DNA from 4 places in the Arthrobacter sp. 05N425 genome. Region 1 is predicted to be linked to each of the others. Evidence: riboswitches for the same ligand, from Rfam matches in the RefSeq annotation. Region 1 holds a riboswitch; each other region holds the start of a gene.
The links. A riboswitch is a leader RNA that binds a small molecule or an ion and turns the genes downstream of it on or off. The one in region 1 is predicted to bind thiamine pyrophosphate.
Positions count from the first base shown of each region.

Region 2: another riboswitch for thiamine pyrophosphate. It lies ahead of AC1DGE_RS02545 (bifunctional hydroxymethylpyrimidine kinase/phosphomethylpyrimidine kinase); the one in region 1 lies ahead of AC1DGE_RS03415 (ECF transporter S component).
Region 3: another riboswitch for thiamine pyrophosphate. It lies ahead of thiC (phosphomethylpyrimidine synthase ThiC); the one in region 1 lies ahead of AC1DGE_RS03415 (ECF transporter S component).
Region 4: another riboswitch for thiamine pyrophosphate. It lies ahead of thiO (glycine oxidase ThiO); the one in region 1 lies ahead of AC1DGE_RS03415 (ECF transporter S component).

Region 1 is NZ_JBFTMU010000002.1:38,917-43,119, reverse strand. Features, by position in the region: gene AC1DGE_RS03420 (ABC transporter ATP-binding protein) at 1-1,072, opposite strand, end outside; gene AC1DGE_RS03415 (ECF transporter S component) at 1,086-1,718, opposite strand; TPP riboswitch at 1,788-1,931, opposite strand; gene AC1DGE_RS03410 (heme-degrading domain-containing protein) at 2,078-2,623, shown strand; gene AC1DGE_RS03405 (DUF4235 domain-containing protein) at 2,660-2,923, shown strand; gene mnhG (monovalent cation/H(+) antiporter subunit G) at 2,945-3,343, opposite strand; gene AC1DGE_RS03395 (MrpF/PhaF family protein) at 3,333-3,611, opposite strand; gene AC1DGE_RS03390 (Na+/H+ antiporter subunit E) at 3,608-4,153, opposite strand; gene AC1DGE_RS03385 (Na+/H+ antiporter subunit D) at 4,150-4,203, opposite strand, start outside.
Region 2 is NZ_JBFTMU010000001.1:555,209-559,411, forward strand. Features, by position in the region: gene rpmA (50S ribosomal protein L27) at 1-69, opposite strand, end outside; gene rplU (50S ribosomal protein L21) at 130-438, opposite strand; partial or broken gene AC1DGE_RS02545 (bifunctional hydroxymethylpyrimidine kinase/phosphomethylpyrimidine kinase) at 806-2,358, opposite strand; TPP riboswitch at 2,405-2,502, opposite strand; gene AC1DGE_RS02550 (Rne/Rng family ribonuclease) at 2,633-4,203, opposite strand, start outside.
Region 3 is NZ_JBFTMU010000001.1:642,864-647,066, forward strand. Features, by position in the region: gene AC1DGE_RS02990 (VOC family protein) at 1-256, opposite strand, end outside; gene AC1DGE_RS02995 (amidohydrolase family protein) at 337-1,437, opposite strand; TPP riboswitch at 1,532-1,639, shown strand; gene thiC (phosphomethylpyrimidine synthase ThiC) at 1,608-3,452, shown strand; gene AC1DGE_RS03005 (alpha/beta fold hydrolase) at 3,520-4,203, opposite strand, start outside.
Region 4 is NZ_JBFTMU010000003.1:43,094-47,296, reverse strand. Features, by position in the region: gene AC1DGE_RS05835 (thiazole synthase) at 152-961, opposite strand; gene thiS (sulfur carrier protein ThiS) at 967-1,203, opposite strand; gene thiO (glycine oxidase ThiO) at 1,200-2,495, opposite strand; TPP riboswitch at 2,486-2,606, opposite strand; gene thiE (thiamine phosphate synthase) at 2,633-3,361, shown strand; gene AC1DGE_RS05815 (ferritin-like fold-containing protein) at 3,358-4,029, opposite strand; gene AC1DGE_RS05810 (RNB domain-containing ribonuclease) at 4,070-4,203, shown strand, end outside.

The sequences.
Region 1 (4,203 bases):
GGCCTGCCAGGGTCAGGGCGAAGGTCGACTTCCCGGAGCCATTGGGGCCGGTGACGGTCAGCGCCTGGCCGGACCGGACCCGGGCCGTGAGGCCGGACTGCACCGGGACGGGCGGTACCGTGCTGAAGCCCCGCAGCAAACCGGTGCGGCGGGGCCGTTCGCGGGACACGGCCAGTTCCTCTGCGGCCAGCAGCAGCTGGCCGGCCCCGGCGTCCCCTTCCGGTCCTGTTCGGCCGCGGCGGGCCCGGGTGGCGGGCACATGGCCCGGCACCCAGACGCCGGCGGAGATGAGCATGTCCCGCGCCTGCTCCAGGACCAGGTCCGGGGGCCCGTCCAGCAGCACGGCGGAGTCCGTGGCGGATCCGGGCTGCAGCACGACGATCCGGTCCACAAGGTCTTTCCAGACAGCAACCCGGTGCTCCACCACCACCAGGGTGGCCCCGGTCTTGTCCAGGCACCGTCCCACGGCGTCGCGGACCTCCAGGACACCGGCCGGGTCAAGGTTGGCGGTGGGCTCATCGAGGAGCAGCAGCCCGGGCCGCATCGCGAGGATCCCGGCGAGCGCCAGCCGCTGCTTCTGGCCGCCGGAGAGCGACGACGTCGGGTGTTGCAGCGGCAGGCCGCCCAGCCCGACGTCGTCGAGCGCCTCCCCCACCCGCCGCCAAATGTCCGCCGGGGGGACCGAGAGGTTTTCGGCCCCGAAGGCCACGTCGTCGCCGAGCCGCGACAGCACCACCTGGGTCTCCGGGTCCTGCTGCATCAGCCCGGCCCGCCCGCGCCGGGCCCTGGGCGGGGCTCCGTCGATCAGCAGGCTGCCGGTCTCATCGGAGTCCTCGGCATCAGCGGAAGCACCAGCGGACGCGGCTGCCGCAGTGCTGTCCCCCAGCACACCGGCCAGGGCGTGCAACAGCGTGGACTTGCCGGCGCCGGACGGGCCCAGCAACAGCACGCGCTCGCCCGGGCGGATGTCCAGGTCCAGGCCGCTCACGGCGGGCCGGGCCCGGCCGGCGTGCCGCCAGCCCCAGCCGCGGGCGCTGACCGCGGCCGGGCGTACGTCGTCGACAGATCTCATGCGTGTGCGGGCATCAGGAGAAGACGGGTTCCGATGCCGCCTTGCGGGACCCGAACGAGGCCAGCACCCCGGTCTTGGCCAGGCCGCGGGTGGCGAGCCAGGACAGTCCCCCGGCAATCACCGCTCCGGAGATGGCGCAGAAGACGATGTAGGCGAGCTTGTCACCGGTTTCGTACGCGATGTTCCAGCCCCAGGGCAGGAAGGAGTCGTTCAGGCCGCAGAACAGGCCCGCACCGGCACCGGCCAGCAGGGACAGCGGAAGGTTGAACTTCTTGTACAGGAACGCGGCAAAGATGAGTTCGGCGCCCAGGCCCTGCAGGATGCCGGAGATCAGCACGGTGGTGCCGTACTGCGAGCCCATGATCAGCTCGCCGGTGGCGGCCACCGCTTCGCAGAACAGCGCCGCCCCGGGCTTGCGGATAACGAGCATGCCTAGCACCGCCGGGATCATCCAGCCGCCGGCGTAGAGCCCGGTCAGCGGCGGGTAGACCGCGTTGAGCGGGACGGAAACAAGGTTGGAACCCTGGGACCAGGCCCAGAAAATCACACCGCCGGCAACAGCGATCAACGCGGCCACCACAATGTCGACCACGCGCCAGCTGTATTTGCCGGTGGTCAGTGTCTGCTTCGCAGAAATGTCAGTCATATCGTCCTCCTGAGGTACAGGAGGGGAGGGTGCTCCGGCGGCACCGCGGCCTTAGCCACGGGTGCCGGGCACCCTGAGAACTCGACTCCCTTGCGCCGGTACTAACCGGATCAGGTTCGAGGGTCTGCGGCTGTCCGCACTCTCAGCGCCCACCTACGGTTACCTTGGATTTCTCCAGTGATGCCCGACGGCGGCGCTCCCCTGTCGTATCTAAATCGCCCTTGTGGGCTGGCTTAGTTTACACCCGGCGGCACTCCCAAGTGACTCGCAGTCGTTGTCGTTTTGAGGGCTCATAACGGCAACAACTGCGAGTCAGTTGGGCTTGCGCAGCGGCGGCCACCTAACGGAAGCTGAGTCCCATGACCGACGCACCAGTGCCTTCCCCCGAGTACGACCCGGACTCCGCGGAACCACAGCCGCCGGGATCCCTGGCCGCGCTCATCGGCCGCATCCTGGCCGAAATCGACGAACTGCAGTTCCGGTCCTTCAGCAAGGACGACGCGCTGGACCTGGGCCTCCTCCTGGTCCAACTCGGCCGCCAGCGCTCCTACCCGATCGCCATCGACATCAGCAAGGGCGATCAGGTCCTCTTCCACGCCGCACTGGAGGGRGCCACCCCGGACAATGAGCGCTGGATCAAGGCCAAACAGCGCACCGCGGTGCGGTATGAAGTCCCGTCGCTGCTGGTGGGCCTGCGGGCGCGCGCTGCCGGTCAGAGGATCGAGGACAACGCCTGGTTCGACCAGCGGGAGTTTGCAGCCCACGGCGGCTCGTTCCCCATCTACCTGCGCGGAACCGGGGTGGTAGGCACCGTCACGGTGTCGGGGCTGCCGCAGAAGGACGACCACGAGCTGGTGGTCGAGGCACTGACCGAAATCCTCGGCCGCCCGGGGACGCTAGGCTAGGGGAAGCCCTGTTTCCTCCCGCAAGGAGTACGAAGTATGAACATCTTCATCAAACTGCTTGGCACCGGCGTCAGCCTCCTCGCCGGCTTCGTCGGCACCAAGGTAGTCGACACCGTCTGGGAAAAGACCACCGGCAACAAGCCGCCCAAGGGCCACGACGACGACGTCCCCACCACCCTGCGCCAGGCCCTGACATTCGCCCTCATTTCGGCCTCGGTCAGCGCCATCATCCAGGTCCTCGCCAACCGCGGCACGCAGCGGGCAATCACCCGCTTCGCCAAGACCCAGGACCTGGTCTAAGCCATATCGCCGCCGGCGGCGTTACTCGTCGTCGTCGTCCGTGAATCCGCGCTTGCCGGCCGCCTGCTGCACCACGGCTTCCAGCTCGTCGGCGCTCAGCAGCTCGGGGTGCAGGTGCTTGGTGCGGTAGCCGGCGCGGCCAACCATGTGGGCGGAGACCGGCACTGTGAGCAGCTGGAAGATCCACGCGACCACCAGCACCGGCCACACCCACCAGGTGCGCAGCTGCAGCCCCACGGCGCAGAGCAGCAGGAAAAGCCCCAGCACCTGCGGCTTAGTCGCGGCGTGCATCCGGCTCATGAGGTCGGGGAACCGCAGCAGGCCGATGGCCGCGCCGAGGGACATCAGCGCCCCGACCACCATGAACACGGCCGAGACGGTGTCGATTACGGCGTCGGCGGAAATCGTGTCAGGACTCATTGGGCTGCTTCCTCCGGTCGGCAACGAATCGGGCCACCGTCACCGAACCGACAAAGCCGATGATCGAGATGGACACCAGCAGCATCAGGTTGTTCAGGTGCCGGTTCACGGCCATGTCGATGCACAGCGCCGCGCCTAGGATGGCCAGCAGCACGTCGGCGGCCAGCACCCGGTCCAGCAGCGAGGGCCCCCGCGCAATGCGGATGATCGCGCCGGCCGCGGCGAGCGACAGCACGACCGCGGTAATGGTCAAAACCAGCGGCATCATGCCCCGGCCTCCTGCTTCAGTGCGGACAGTTCGGCCCTGGTGCCCATGATCCGGATCAGCCCGGCCTCGGTGTCGCGGACCTCCTTGCGGAGCTTGGCCGCGTCCTCGGCGTCTCGGACGTTGATGCCGTGGATGTAGAGCGTGGACGTGGACCTGTCCACCTCCACCACCACGGACCCCGGGATCAGGGAGATGACGTGTCCCGTGGCGGTCACCAGCAGGTCTGAATGGCTGCGGAGCGGGACGGCTATGACGGCGCTGATCACCCGCGGACCACGGACCACGGCCAGGTACAGGACCTGGAAGCTGGCCGCCACGACCTTGGCCAGGAAGACCAGCGCGAACGGCACGGCGCGCAGCACGTTGAAGCGGCCCCCCAGTTCCACCGGCGGCAGGTAGAACAGCCGGGCCACCACCACCGCGATCAGGGCGCCGAAGAGCAGGTTTCCGGCGCTGAAGTCCTGCCACAGGGCACCCCAGACAATAACGAGCCAGACCAGCAGCGGCAGCTCCTGGCGCAGCGAGACCCTCTTCCGTGTCATTTGCCGCCCTCCTGCCGCATCGGCTGGGCGATTACCGGAACCGGCGCCTC
Region 2 (4,203 bases), on a different contig from region 1:
GACGCCGAGGTACTGGGCGTTGGAGTCACGACCGTTGCGAGTGGAGCTCGCGCCTTTTTTATGTGCCATTTGAAATGCCTGCCTTTAAAATTCTGGGGAATCTGCTGAAAACCTGAACAGTAACGTTAGTTACTTGATACCGGTGATCTTGACCTTGGTCAGTTCCTGACGGTGACCCTGGCGCTTCTTGTAACCGGTCTTGTTCTTGAACTTCTGGATGACGATCTTCGGACCACGGAGGTCTTCGAGGATCTCAGCCGTAACCGTTACCTTGGCCAGGTCCTTGGCTGCAGACGTGACCTTGTCACCGTCCACCAGGAGCAGTGCGGGCAACTCAAAGGTGCTGCCGGCTCCACCGGGGACGCGGTTCAGGGTAACGAAGTCTCCAACGGAAACCTTCTCTTGGCGGCCGCCTGCGCGGACAATCGCGTACACCACTGGGGAACTCACTTCTCTCGACGTTTATTACTAGATTTGCGTGCGGAACCTGGGGCCCAAATGCTTGGACCGGCTCACGCTGTGCCTCAACGCCGGTGGATTCCCCGGGGGAACCCATGAGCTATCCTGCGGAAAAGTCCTGCCCGTAATACGGGTGAACTGTTCCTCAAGGTCATAACCCAAGTGTTGGCGTAAGCACCGAAGATCTAGACTACGCTAATTTTGCCTTCGGCCGCAAACGAGGCTGGTCCCGGCAGGTAGTGCGTGACGGACGCCACACCCTGCGCCCGGGGGCCAAAGTTATGGTGCCGCAGCGACTTCCGGAACCGCGCCCAACTATCCTACCGGCTGCTTCGCGTAGCGCGGCTCAGGCGTGCAGCCTCGGCGCGTCGAAGAACTCCGCCTCGTAGCGGGAGGACTGCCTGAACGCCACCGCCTGGCGCTGCGTTCCGCCTCGGAGCCTCTACCGGCCGCCGCGTCCGTGTACCTGATCGCCTGCCGCGTCGCCTCCGCGAAGGCCTCGTCCGCATAGGTGCGCAGCCACTCCGCGTAGGGATGCGTTGCCGGTGCGCCGGCAGCGAGGAACTCGCGATGCAGCGTGGCGCCGACCTCCGCGTAGAGCCAGAAGCACGGCAGCGCCGCGGCCACGAGCACGCCGTAGCTGCCGGCGAGCGATGCCGCGTGCAGATGGTCCACGTACGCCTTGGTCACCGGTCCCAGCTGGGTCTCGACGGCGCGGCCGGCCAGCCAGTTCCGGTGCAGTTCGGATTCGACTTCGAGGCACTGCTGCGCCGAGCGGGACCAGAAGAGTTGTTCGGCTTCCGACGGCGCCAGGGCCGCCGCGCGGGACAGCACCCGGGAGTAGCCGTTGAGGTACAGGGCGTCCTGGCCGAGGTAGTAGGCGAACTCGGGTTCCGGCAAGGTACCGTCCGCGAGCCCCCGAATGAAGTCCAGGCCGTAGATCGCGTCCAGCCCGTCCGCCGCGTGCCCTGCCAGCAGCGTGGCGAACTCGCCCTCGGCAGGAAGCTGGGGTGCCGCAGCGTGCTGCAGGTGGTGGAAGTGGTGCACGGGTCCGTTGCCGGATCCGACCTCCAGGCGGCTGGCATCCCGCAACGCACCCAGCAGCCACGGCTTGACCTCCCGCAGCGCCGCCTCCCAGTCCCCCGTCCGGGCCTGGACTGTGGCCAGCGCCGAGGACAAGGAGCAGCCGGTGCCGTGGCTGTTGCGGGTGTCGATCCGCTCGCCCGGCACCACCACCGTCTCCTGGCCGAGCAGTCCCCCGGTGTTGACGAGCGCGTCCGGGCAACCGCCGTCGTTCTGGGCGCCGTCGACCGGCAGGTGGCCGCCCTTGACCAGCACCGTGGTGCCGGCCAGGGCCGCGAGCCGCTTGCCCTGTTCCAGCGCACTGGCCCAGTCCGCGGCGGGCGGCGCTCCCAGCAGCATGCCCAGCTCGGCCAGGTTCGGTGTGATGAGGTCCGCCAGTGGCAAGAGGGCCCGCAGCGCGGTCTCGGCCGATTCCTGGAGCAGCCGGTCGCCGCTCGTCGCCACCATCACCGGGTCCAGGACCACGACGCCGGGGCGCACCTTTTCGAGCCAGGCCCGGACGGCGTCGATCACCGAGTCGTCGCCGAGCATACCGATCTTGACGGCGTCGATGGTGATGTCGTCGCTGATGGCCTCCAGCTGGGCGGTCAGGAACGCTGCCGGCGGTACATGCACCGACCGGACGCCCTGGGTGTTCTGGGCGGTCAGTGCCGTGATGGCAGCCATCCCGTAGCCGCCGTTCGCGGCAATGCTCTTCAGGTCGGCCTGGATGCCGGCGCCGCCGGAGGGGTCCGAGCCCGCGATGGCCAGCACCCGCGGAATCCGCGGCGGCGTTGGGGCCCCGCCGTCGGGCTCCGGGAAGACGGACTGCAGGATGGCTGAGGTTCGGCTAGATGCAGGCTGCGCCGATGCAGGCTGGGTTGTTGAAGACAAGAGACATCCCTTCGCCGGTGCTAACCGGACAGGTTCAACGGGTCTGGATCTCAGCCGGCTCGATGCGCGGCACCCCGTGTCAGTCCCCCAGCCTAGCGTTCCTCGCCGGCAACCCCGCTAAATTTCAGCCTGTCCCCTTAACGCCCTCGCGGGTTCCGTCCGGGGTCGACGTGATGTTACGTGGACGGAACCCGCGAGTGGTGGTGCCTGCTTGGTCCTAGAGCTCCGACGCCGGGACGCCGACGCCGAGGATGATCGGCTCGTTGGCGGCGGGCTTGGCGGTCACCTTCGCCGGCTCCGGGGCCTTGGCCTCATGGACCGAGACGGCCTCAACCGACGGAGCGGTCTCGCGCTGCTGCACGGACGTCTCGTTGGCGGCGCCCTGGGCTCGGCTGGCGCTCCGGTTCCGGCGCACCCGTCGGGGTCCGGTGGTGTCCGGGGCCTGGGCCTGGGCCGCAGGGGCCTTGCGGGCTTCCTGGCGTACCGGGGCCTGGGCCGCAGGAGCCTTGCGGGCTTCCTGGCGGGCCGGGGCCTGGGCCGCAGGAGCCTTGCGGGCTTCCTGGCGGGCCGGGGCCTCGGCCTCGGCGGTACGTACACTCGGCGGCTGGATCCGCGCCGTCCTGGCGCGGCCGCGGCCCCGGGTGGCGCGGGACGGCGCTGCAGCTGCAGGCGCAGCGTGCTCCGCCGCGTGCTCGGCCGTGGGAACCTCGGCTGCGGGCGACTCGGCAACCGGAGCCGCGGCGGCTGGCTTGCCGGTCTCGGCGTCGCCCAGGTGGGCGAACGCTTCGGTCAGCAGGTCCAGGGTCAGCGCGGGCTGCGGGGTTTCCTCGGCGTGCTCGACGAAGGGCAAGGCAACCTGTTCGCCGCCGAAGGTCAGCACGGCCGCGGGACGACCCGCCGCCTCCTCCGACGAAGCGAGTTCCACGGCGGCGTCGAGCGCGGCCTGGCGGGTTTCGGCGTCGGGAGCTGCTGTCGCTTCACCGTCGTGCAGGTGGGCAGCGTGCGCCGCGGCGGCGATGTTGGCCAGCGCGGCGCGCGTCGCCTCTGCCTTGGCGTGGCGCTCCGCCTCGGTGGGCTCGGCGTGCACGGCGACGGGTGCGGACGGCATGGCTTCGCCGCCCTGGCCGCCCTTGCCGCGGCGACGCTTGCGCTCACTGCGTGCGGCGGGCTGGTGCTCGGTCCGCGGGACGTGGTGTTCTGCGGCGACGGTGTTGGCACGGCGGTGTTCCACGGGCTCGTCGTGGGTGACGATGCCGCGGCCGGCGCAGGCCTCGCACTGTTCGCCGAAGACTTCGAGCAGCCCGGTGCCCATCCGCTTGCGGGTCATCTGCACGAGGCCCAGCGAGGTCACCTCGGCAACCTGGTGCTTGGTCCGGTCCCGGCCCAGGCACTCCACCATGCGTCGCAGCACGAGGTCGCGGTTGGATTCCAGCACCATGTCGATGAAGTCGATCACGATGATGCCGCCGATGTCACGCAGCCTCAGCTGCCGGACGACTTCCTCGGCCGCTTCGAGGTTGTTCTTGGTGACGGTTTCCTCGAGGTTGYCGCCGCTGCCGGTGAACTTGCCGGTGTTGACGTCCACCACGGTCATGGCTTCGGTGCGGTCGATCACGAGCGAGCCGCCGGAGGGCAGGAAGACCTTGCGGTCCAGTGCTTTGTGGATCTGCTCGTCGATGCGCCACGCAGCGAAGATGTCTGTGTCCTTGGTCCACTTCTCAAGCCGGCCCACCAGGTCCGGTGCCACGTAGGTGACGTAGGCCTCGATGGTGTCCCAGGCTTCCTCGC
Region 3 (4,203 bases), on a different contig from region 1:
CAAAGAGAAGGGCGGTGTGGAAGAGGCCGGCTTCGCCGCGGGAGGGCAGGTTCAGCCCGGGTGCCGGTGCCAGGTGGACCAGCGGCTTGAGCTTGCGTCCGAGGTAGAGCCCGCCGTCCTGCTCGGCAACGATGTCGAGGCCGAGGGCGCGCTGGTAGTAGTCCGTCATCAGCTTCATGTCGCCGACCTTGAGCATCACGGTGCCCATGGTGAGTTCGGCAGGAAGGAGATCCTGGGTGCTGGCTTCTACGGTCATTGAAACGCTCCGGTGGTTCTGTGGCCCCCGACCTTCGGCGACCCTCGTAGAGTTAAATTACTTGAAGCTTCAATTTATTCCTAATGGCCGGGGATGCTCCCCTGTACCAGTTCGCCGCGGAGCACGATGCCCCTGAGCTCGCGCAGGGTGCCGAGATTCCCGCGCGGATCCTCGGCGCAGACCAGGACGTCGGCACTGGCACCTTCTGTGATCGCGTCGGCTCCGAGCCAGTCGCGGGCGGCCCAGGCCCCTGCGTCGAGGGCGGCGCCGGCGGGGAGCCCGGCGCCGTGCAGGGCCTCAAGTTCGTCGACGATGCGCCCGTGCTTGATCACACTCCCCGCGTCCGTCCCGGCGTAGATGGCGACCCCGGCCTCATACGCCTCGAGGATCCGTTCGGCGCGGCGTTCCCAGAGCCCCAGCATGTGCGCCGCGTAGCGGGGGAACTTTGCCTTGGCCTGGGCCGCGATGTCCGGGAAAGTGGCGATGTTGATCAGGGTGGGGACAATCGGGACACCCTGTTCGACGAAGCGCGGCAAGTGCCGGGGAAGCAGCCCGGTTCCGTGTTCGATGCAGTCGATGCCGGCGTCGAGCATGTCATCGAGGGTGTCCTCCGCGAAGCAGTGCGCCGTGACGCGGGCGCCTTCGTCGTGGGCGGCCCGGACCGCGTCCCTGACGCTCCGGGCCGGGAAACTCGCAGCGAGGTCGCCGGCGTCGCGGTCGATCCAGTCCCCCACCAGCTTGACCCAGCCGTCCCCCGCGCGGGCCTGCTTGCGTACGGCCTCCACGAGGTCCTCGGGTTCCACCTCGACGGCGAAGCCCCGCAGGTACCGCCGCGTCCTGGCGATGTGCCGCCCGGCGCGGAGAATGCGTGGCAGCTCGCGCCGTTGCTGGATCCAGCGGGTGTCATGAACGGCGCCGGCGTCGCGGACCAGCAGGGTACCGGCGTCGCGATCGGTCAGGGCCTGCCGCTCGGCAACGTCCTCGGGAACATCCCCGCCGGGTCCGAGCCCGATATGGCAGTGCGCATCGACCAGCCCGGGGATCACCCAACCGTCCAGGACCAGGTCCGGCGCGGCCGCGGGGCGCCGGAAGGTCAGGCGGCCGTCCACGGCCCACAGCCCGCGCCGCTCTTGGTCGGCTCCGGTGAGGACCGGGCCGCTGAACTCGATGATGCCGCTCATGGCCTAAAGCCTAATCCGCATCGCGATCCGCGGGCCAAGCCTGCCCAGCCCCCCAGCCCCTCGACGGCTTCCCGTCGGGCTGTGGTAGCTTCGTCTACGACCACACGGGTGCCCTTGCAGGGGCTGAGATCGGGCTGACGCAGCCTGCGACCGTTGAACCTGTCCGGGTAATGCCGGCGAAGGAAGTGAGTATCTCTTTGAGCGCAACAAATCCACAGCAGAGCCCTGCCCAGAATGGGAACAGCGCCGCAGCAGCTACCGTGACGCAGTCCCTGAAGTCGCATGCCCTCGCGTACGTCGAGGACGGCGGGATCCGCGTCCCGGTAACCGAAATCGCCCTGGCACCGTCCCCTGGCGGCGTCGGGAATCCTCCGTTCCGGGTCTACCGCACCGCGGGCCCGGGCAGCGACCCGGTGGTGGGACTCGCCGCTTTCCGCCGTGACTGGATCGCCGGGCGCGCGGACACGGAGCCGTACAGCGGCCGGGAACGCACTCTGCTCGACGACGGCAAGTCCGCGGTCAGGCGCGGCGCCGCCTCGGCTGAATGGCGGGGCGCACCGCCCGAGCCGCGTCGCGCCGTCGAAGGCCGAACGGTTACCCAGATGCATTATGCGCGGCACGGCATCGTGACACCGGAGATGCGTTTCGTCGCGCTGCGGGAGAACTGCGACGTCGAGCTTGTCCGCGGCGAAGTCGCCGCCGGCCGGGCCATCATCCCAAGCAACATCAACCACCCGGAGTCCGAGCCGATGATCATCGGGAAGGCGTTCCTGGTGAAGATCAACGCGAACATCGGCAACTCCGCGGTAAGCAGTTCCATCGCCGAGGAGGTCGACAAGCTCCAATGGGCCACGCAATGGGGGGCGGACACGGTGATGGACCTTTCGACCGGGGACGACATCCATACGACCCGCGAATGGATCATCCGCAACTCGCCCGTCCCCATCGGCACCGTCCCGATCTATCAGGCACTGGAGAAGGTGAACGGCGAAGCAAACGCCCTGACCTGGGAGATCTTCCGTGACACGGTGATCGAACAGTGCGAGCAGGGCGTCGACTACATGACGATCCACGCCGGGGTGCTGCTGCGGTACGTCCCGTTGACCGCCAACCGGGTCACCGGCATCGTGTCCCGCGGAGGTTCCATCATGGCTGGGTGGTGCCTCGCACACCACCAGGAGAACTTTCTCTACACGCATTTCGACGAGTTGTGCGAAATTTTCGCCCGCTACGACGTCGCCTTCTCACTCGGCGACGGCCTGCGGCCGGGGTCGACGGCGGACGCCAACGACGCTGCCCAGTTCGCCGAACTGGACACCCTGGCGGAGCTCACGCAACGGGCCTGGGACTTCGATGTCCAGGTCATGGTGGAGGGCCCGGGACACGTGCCGTTCCACCTCGTCCGGGAAAACGTGGAGCGCCAGCAGGAACTCTGCAAGGGCGCGCCCTTCTACACGCTGGGGCCCCTGGTCACGGATATCGCACCGGGCTATGACCACATCACCTCGGCGATCGGCGCCACCGAGATCGCCCGCTACGGGACCGCCATGCTGTGCTACGTCACGCCGAAGGAGCACCTCGGCCTGCCCAACAAGGACGACGTGAAGACCGGCGTGATCACCTACAAGATCGCCGCCCACGCCGCCGATCTTGCCAAGGGCCACCCCGGAGCGCACGAACGCGACGATGCCCTATCCAAGGCCCGGTTTGAATTCCGTTGGCGGGACCAGTTCGCGCTGTCCCTGGACCCGGTGACGGCTGAGGCATTCCACGACGAGACTTTGCCGGCGGAGCCGGCTAAGACAGCCCATTTCTGTTCGATGTGCGGGCCGAAGTTCTGCTCCATGCGGATCAGCCAGGACATCCGGGACGAGTACGGTTCGGCGGATTCCCGGGCAGCCTTGGCACAGCTGGCGGACGGAATGCGGAGGAAAAGCGACGAATTTCTGGCGGCCGGAGGCAAGGTCTACCTGCCCGAGCCCACCGTGGGCGCACAGTCAGCGGTACAGGCCTAGGCACAGGCACAGCCCTAGGCCGCGGCCGGGCGCCTGCCCTGCGGGGTAGGCGTCCGGCCGGCCACTCCTACGAGGCGTGGGCGTGCCGGCTGCGGTTGACGTCGGCGATGAACGTGCGGATGGCGCGGTCGCCCTCTTTTGAGTCCTGCGGCCGGTGCCCTCCGGGTGCGGTGCGGTGCAGGGCGCCCGTCTCCCTCAGGTAGCCGGCGATTTCCTCGTAGAGCGGCTCCCAGCCACCGGTAAGGACCAGGGTGGGCACGCCGGGAACGATGTGCAGCGGCGCTTCCCACGGCGGTGCCTGCAGCCGCAGCCGGCGCGCCGCCCGGAGGGCCTCCGGCGTCATGGCTCCCGGGGCGCCGGCGGCGAAGGCACGGCGGACGAATTCCCGCTGGAAGTCGTCGTCGCTGAGGCTGTGCCGGACGTCGAAGAGCGGCTGCATGAGCGCCCGGTGCGCAGCGCTGGCCGGGAGCTCCGCGGTCAAGGACAGGCAGGCCGGCTCCACCAGGGTCAGCGACTGCACCAGGTCGGGGCGTTCGACGGCCGCCATCATCGCCGCGATCGCACCCTGCGAATGGGCCACCACGTGGCCGCCGGCAGCGCCGCGGCCGTCGTCGGCCAGGGCCCGCAGCACAATTGCGGCGTCGGCGGCGAAGTCCGTCTCCTGCGGCTCGGCGACGGCGTCAAAGCCGTGCCGCCGCAGGAACAAGGCGTCGTAGCTCAGCGCCATGCCGTGCTGCTTCGGCCACGCCGC
Region 4 (4,203 bases), on a different contig from region 1:
GAAGGCTTCCCGGGACGTGCCGGCGGCCTGCGGACCGTGCAGTGCAGCGGTCGTTACCCAACAGGATAGACACTGGATTTAATCTTCAACAGTGCCTTTAATCACGGTTTGGCGAGGCGAACGGGCCTGGACGGGAGCGGCGCCGGGGCCCCTACAGGAACTCGGCGCGTCCTTCCATCGCGGACGACGCGAGGGCATGCTCGCGGCGCGGGATCCGGCCGGCCCGCCGCGCCAGCCGGCCGGCGATGACGGCGTGCCGGAACGCCTCACCCATCAGCGCCGGGTCCTGGGCACGGGTCACGGCGGTGGCGAGCAGCACGGCGTCGCAACCCAGTTCCATCGCGAGCGCGGCGTCGGAGGCGGTGCCAATTCCTGCGTCGAGCACCACCGGCACCGAGGCACGGGAGACGATGAGTTCAATGTTGTGCGGATTCAGGATGCCCAGGCCGGTGCCGATCGGGGCGCCCAGCGGCATCACTGCCGTGGCGCCGAGGTTCTCCAGCCGGAGGGCCAGGACCGGGTCGTCATTCGTGTAAGCGAAGACCTTGAAGCCGCGCGCCACCAGCTGTTCGGTTGCCTCCACCAGTTCCAAGGCGTCGGGCAGCAGGGTGTGCTCATCCGCGATCACCTCGAGCTTCACCCAGTCCGTCTCCAGCGCTTCGCGGGCCAGTTCGGCCGTGAGGACGGCGTCCCGGGCGGTGAAGCATCCGGCGGTGTTGGGCAGCACCCGGATGTTGTGGTCCGCCAGCAACTGGAACAACGAGCCGCTCTCGGCCGGAGAGTAGCGACGCATGGCCACCGTCGTGAGTTCCGTTCCGGAGGCCACCAGCGCGGCTCCGAGGCCGTCCAGGCTCGGCGCACCGCCGGTGCCCATGATCAGGCGGGAGCCCAGTTCCACTCCGTCAACCGTCAGCAGATCCCGGCGTGCCTGCTGCGTTTCCTGCATTGCTGTTGCTTCCATGCCCTCTATCCTCCCTGTACTGCCGTAACGAGTTCGACGTCGTCGCCCTCGGCGAGCGCGGTCGCGTGCCACTGGCTGCGCGGCACCACCTCGGCGTTGCGGGCGACGGCGACGCCCAGTTTCCGGCCGTCCGTGGCCCGGCCGTCGGCGGCCAGCGTCCGGCCGGTCACCCCGCTGACCAAGGCGCTGATAGTGGCGCCGTCGGCGAGGGCGTGCTGCGCTCCGTTGAGCCTGATATTCATGCTGTCGTCCTGTCTTTCGCTGGAGCGTCCGCGGGTGAAGCGTCCCGCTCGGATGAGCCGGGGGCTGGAGAAACCGGGCGGCGGCTGGAGAAGCGGTCCGGGCGGAAGCCCTCCCAGCGCCGGTCCGGCTCTCCGTCCAGCAACGCCCGGCAAATGGCGGCGGCCGCCGGGGTGAGCAGGACCCCGTGCCGGAAGAACCCGGTGGCAACGATGAGTCCCTCGACGTCCTGTCCGGATCCGGCGCTGGCCACGCGCCCCAGGAGCGGGGCGTTGTCCGGGGTCCCGGGCCGTGCCCGCGCCGTGGCCTCGAGCAGTTCCAGCTCGGCAACGGCCGGGACCAGCTGCTGGGCATCGCGCAGAAGCTGGTACACGCCGCCGGCAGAGACGGCGCCAGCCTCGGAGGGCGCATCCTCCCGCTGGGTTGCGCCGATCACGACCGTGCCGTCCTCCCGCGGGACGATGTAGACCGGAACCCCGCGGACCAGGCCCCGCACGGTCGAGCGCAGCAGTGGCCGGAGCCGTGCCGGGACCCGGAGCCGCAGGATGTCCCCGTAAACCGGACGCAGCGGCAGGGACAATCCCCCGGGCAGGCCCTGCAGTTCCGCCGCGGCCAGACCGTTGGCTACGACCGTCTCGCCGGCGCGGAGCTCTCCGCCGCCCTCGAAACGGATGCCGGCGACGCGGCCGCCGCGCCAGAGCAGCCCGGCCGCGCGGCGGGGCACGGCCGTGAACCGGCTGTCGGCAGCCAGCAGTGAACCGATCCTGGCCAGCAACCGGCGCGGATCCACCTGGTGGTCGGCCGGGATGTCGAAGGCGCAGGAGATACCGGGGCTGAGCAACGGTTCGCGGCTGCGTGCTTCACGGACGGTCAGCGGCTCCACGGCCAGGCCGCAGGCCTGCTGCGCGGCCCGCAGGTCGGCGAGCGCCCGGCGGTCGGCCGCGTCCGCGCCGACGGCGAGGGTCGGCGTCGTGAGATATCCAGTGCCGCCGCCGTCAGTGCTGCCGCCGGCCAGGCCGGCGGCGAACTCCGGCCACAGCCCTGAGGCTTCCAGCATCAGGGCCAGTAGCTCCTCCTCCTGGTAGTGGAGTTCACTCACGGGCGCCAGCATGCCGGCGGCAGCCCAGCTGGCGCCGGTGCCGGGGGCGTCGTCGACCAGCGCGACGGTACGGCCCGAACGGCGGGCCTCCCAGGCGATGCCGTGGCCGATCACTCCCCCGCCGATCACGATGACGTCGTAATAATCCGAGGATGGGCCCGGTGGTGTGGCGGGTGGTGCGACGGATACGTCCATGGGTTCCTTCCCTACGCCGGTACTAGCCGGATCAGGTCAAGCGGTCGGCTCTGACGCCCTCTCAGCCCGTCGGACGTCTGGCGGCCCGCGCGGGCTCCCGCGGTATGCGCCCAGTTTAGAGGAACTAGGCTTGGGGCATGAGCCAGGATGTCCACACCACCGCCCGCCTGTACCTGTGCACCGATGCCCGGAAGGAGCGCGGTGACTTCGAGGACTTCGTTGACGCCGCCTTTTCCGGCGGCGTCGACATCATCCAGTTGCGGGACAAGTCGCTGGAGGCGGCCGAGGAGCTTGAGCTGCTGGAGGTCCTGCACTCCGTGGCGCGGCGGCACGGCCGGCTCTGGGCGGTAAACGACCGTGCCGACCTGGCCTCACTGGCAGGGGCGCCGGTGTTCCACATTGGGCAAAAGGACATCCCGTTCGCCGCGGCACGGGATTTCCTGGGCAAGGGCACCGTGATCGGCATGTCCACGCACACGCCGGAACAGGTGGATGCGGCCATCGCGGCGTCCCCGGGCCGGGGCGGGCTGGACTACTTCTGCGTGGGCCCGGTCTGGGCCACCCCCACCAAGCCGGGCCGCGCCGCCGTCGGGCTGGACCTGGTGCGCTACGCCGCCGCGGCGATCGGCCGGGCCGAGGCCGCCGACGTCGGGAAAGTCGCCGGGGTGGTGCCGTGGTTCGCGATCGGCGGCATCGACCTGGGCAACGTGGCCCAGGTGGTCGACGCCGGAGCCAGAAGGATTGTGGTGGTCCGGGCGATTACCGAGGCCGCTGATCCTGCCGGGGCCGCGCGTGCCCTGCTCGCCGCGCTCGACGCCGGGGCGGACGCCGACGCCGACGTCCACAGCGGCGCCGCGGACAACTAGCCGGCTAGTCCCAGCTCTGACATCCGACGGGAATGGGCGGCGGCAAGCTCGGCGGTCAGGGCGCGGGCGAGTTCACCGGCCCGGTCCTCGTCCGTGCCGGTCAGGCCGCCGAGGAAGGCGTGCTCCACGCTGACCCGCTGGGCCTGGGTAAGCGCTTCGCCGAGCAACCGCCGAGCCCACAGGGCCAGCCGGGACGCCAGCCGCGGATCGTCGGCGAGCGCGGCCTTGAGCCGGTCCCGCAGCACCACCGTCGCGTCCCCGGCCGCCTGGACCAGTTCGATCAGCCCGGCCGTCCCGGCGTCGACATAGCCCGAAATGGACCGGTAAAAGTCCGCGGAGACCGTGTCGATCACGTAGGCCTTCATGAGCGACTCGTGCCAGTCGGCGGGGCGGGTGCGCTCATGGAAGTGGTCCACCGAAGGCTGGAACGGCAGCATGGCCTCCTCCGCGTCAATGCCCATCTCCGCCAGCTTCGCGCAGACCAGTTCAAAATGCTGGAACTCGATGACGGCGAGGCCGCCCAGCACCGCCCGGTCGTGCAGGGTGGGCGAATACCGGGCGTCGGAGGAGAGCCGTTCGAAGGCCGAGAGCTCCCCGTAGGCCATCACGCCCAGCAGGTCCCGGAGGAAACGGTTGTAGCGGGCGGGCTCGGCCGGGGAGGTGCTCATGCTTCAAGACTAGTAGCGGAAATCGGGCTAACCTGATTCCGTGTCTCATCATCGCCTGACTCCGAGCGTCCGCCAGCAGAAGAACCAGCTTGCCCAGGCGCTCAACGCACTGCGCACCGTCCTGGAGCTGCCCGGGCCGTTTCCGGAAGCCGTGCTCCGGGACGCCGAGGCGGC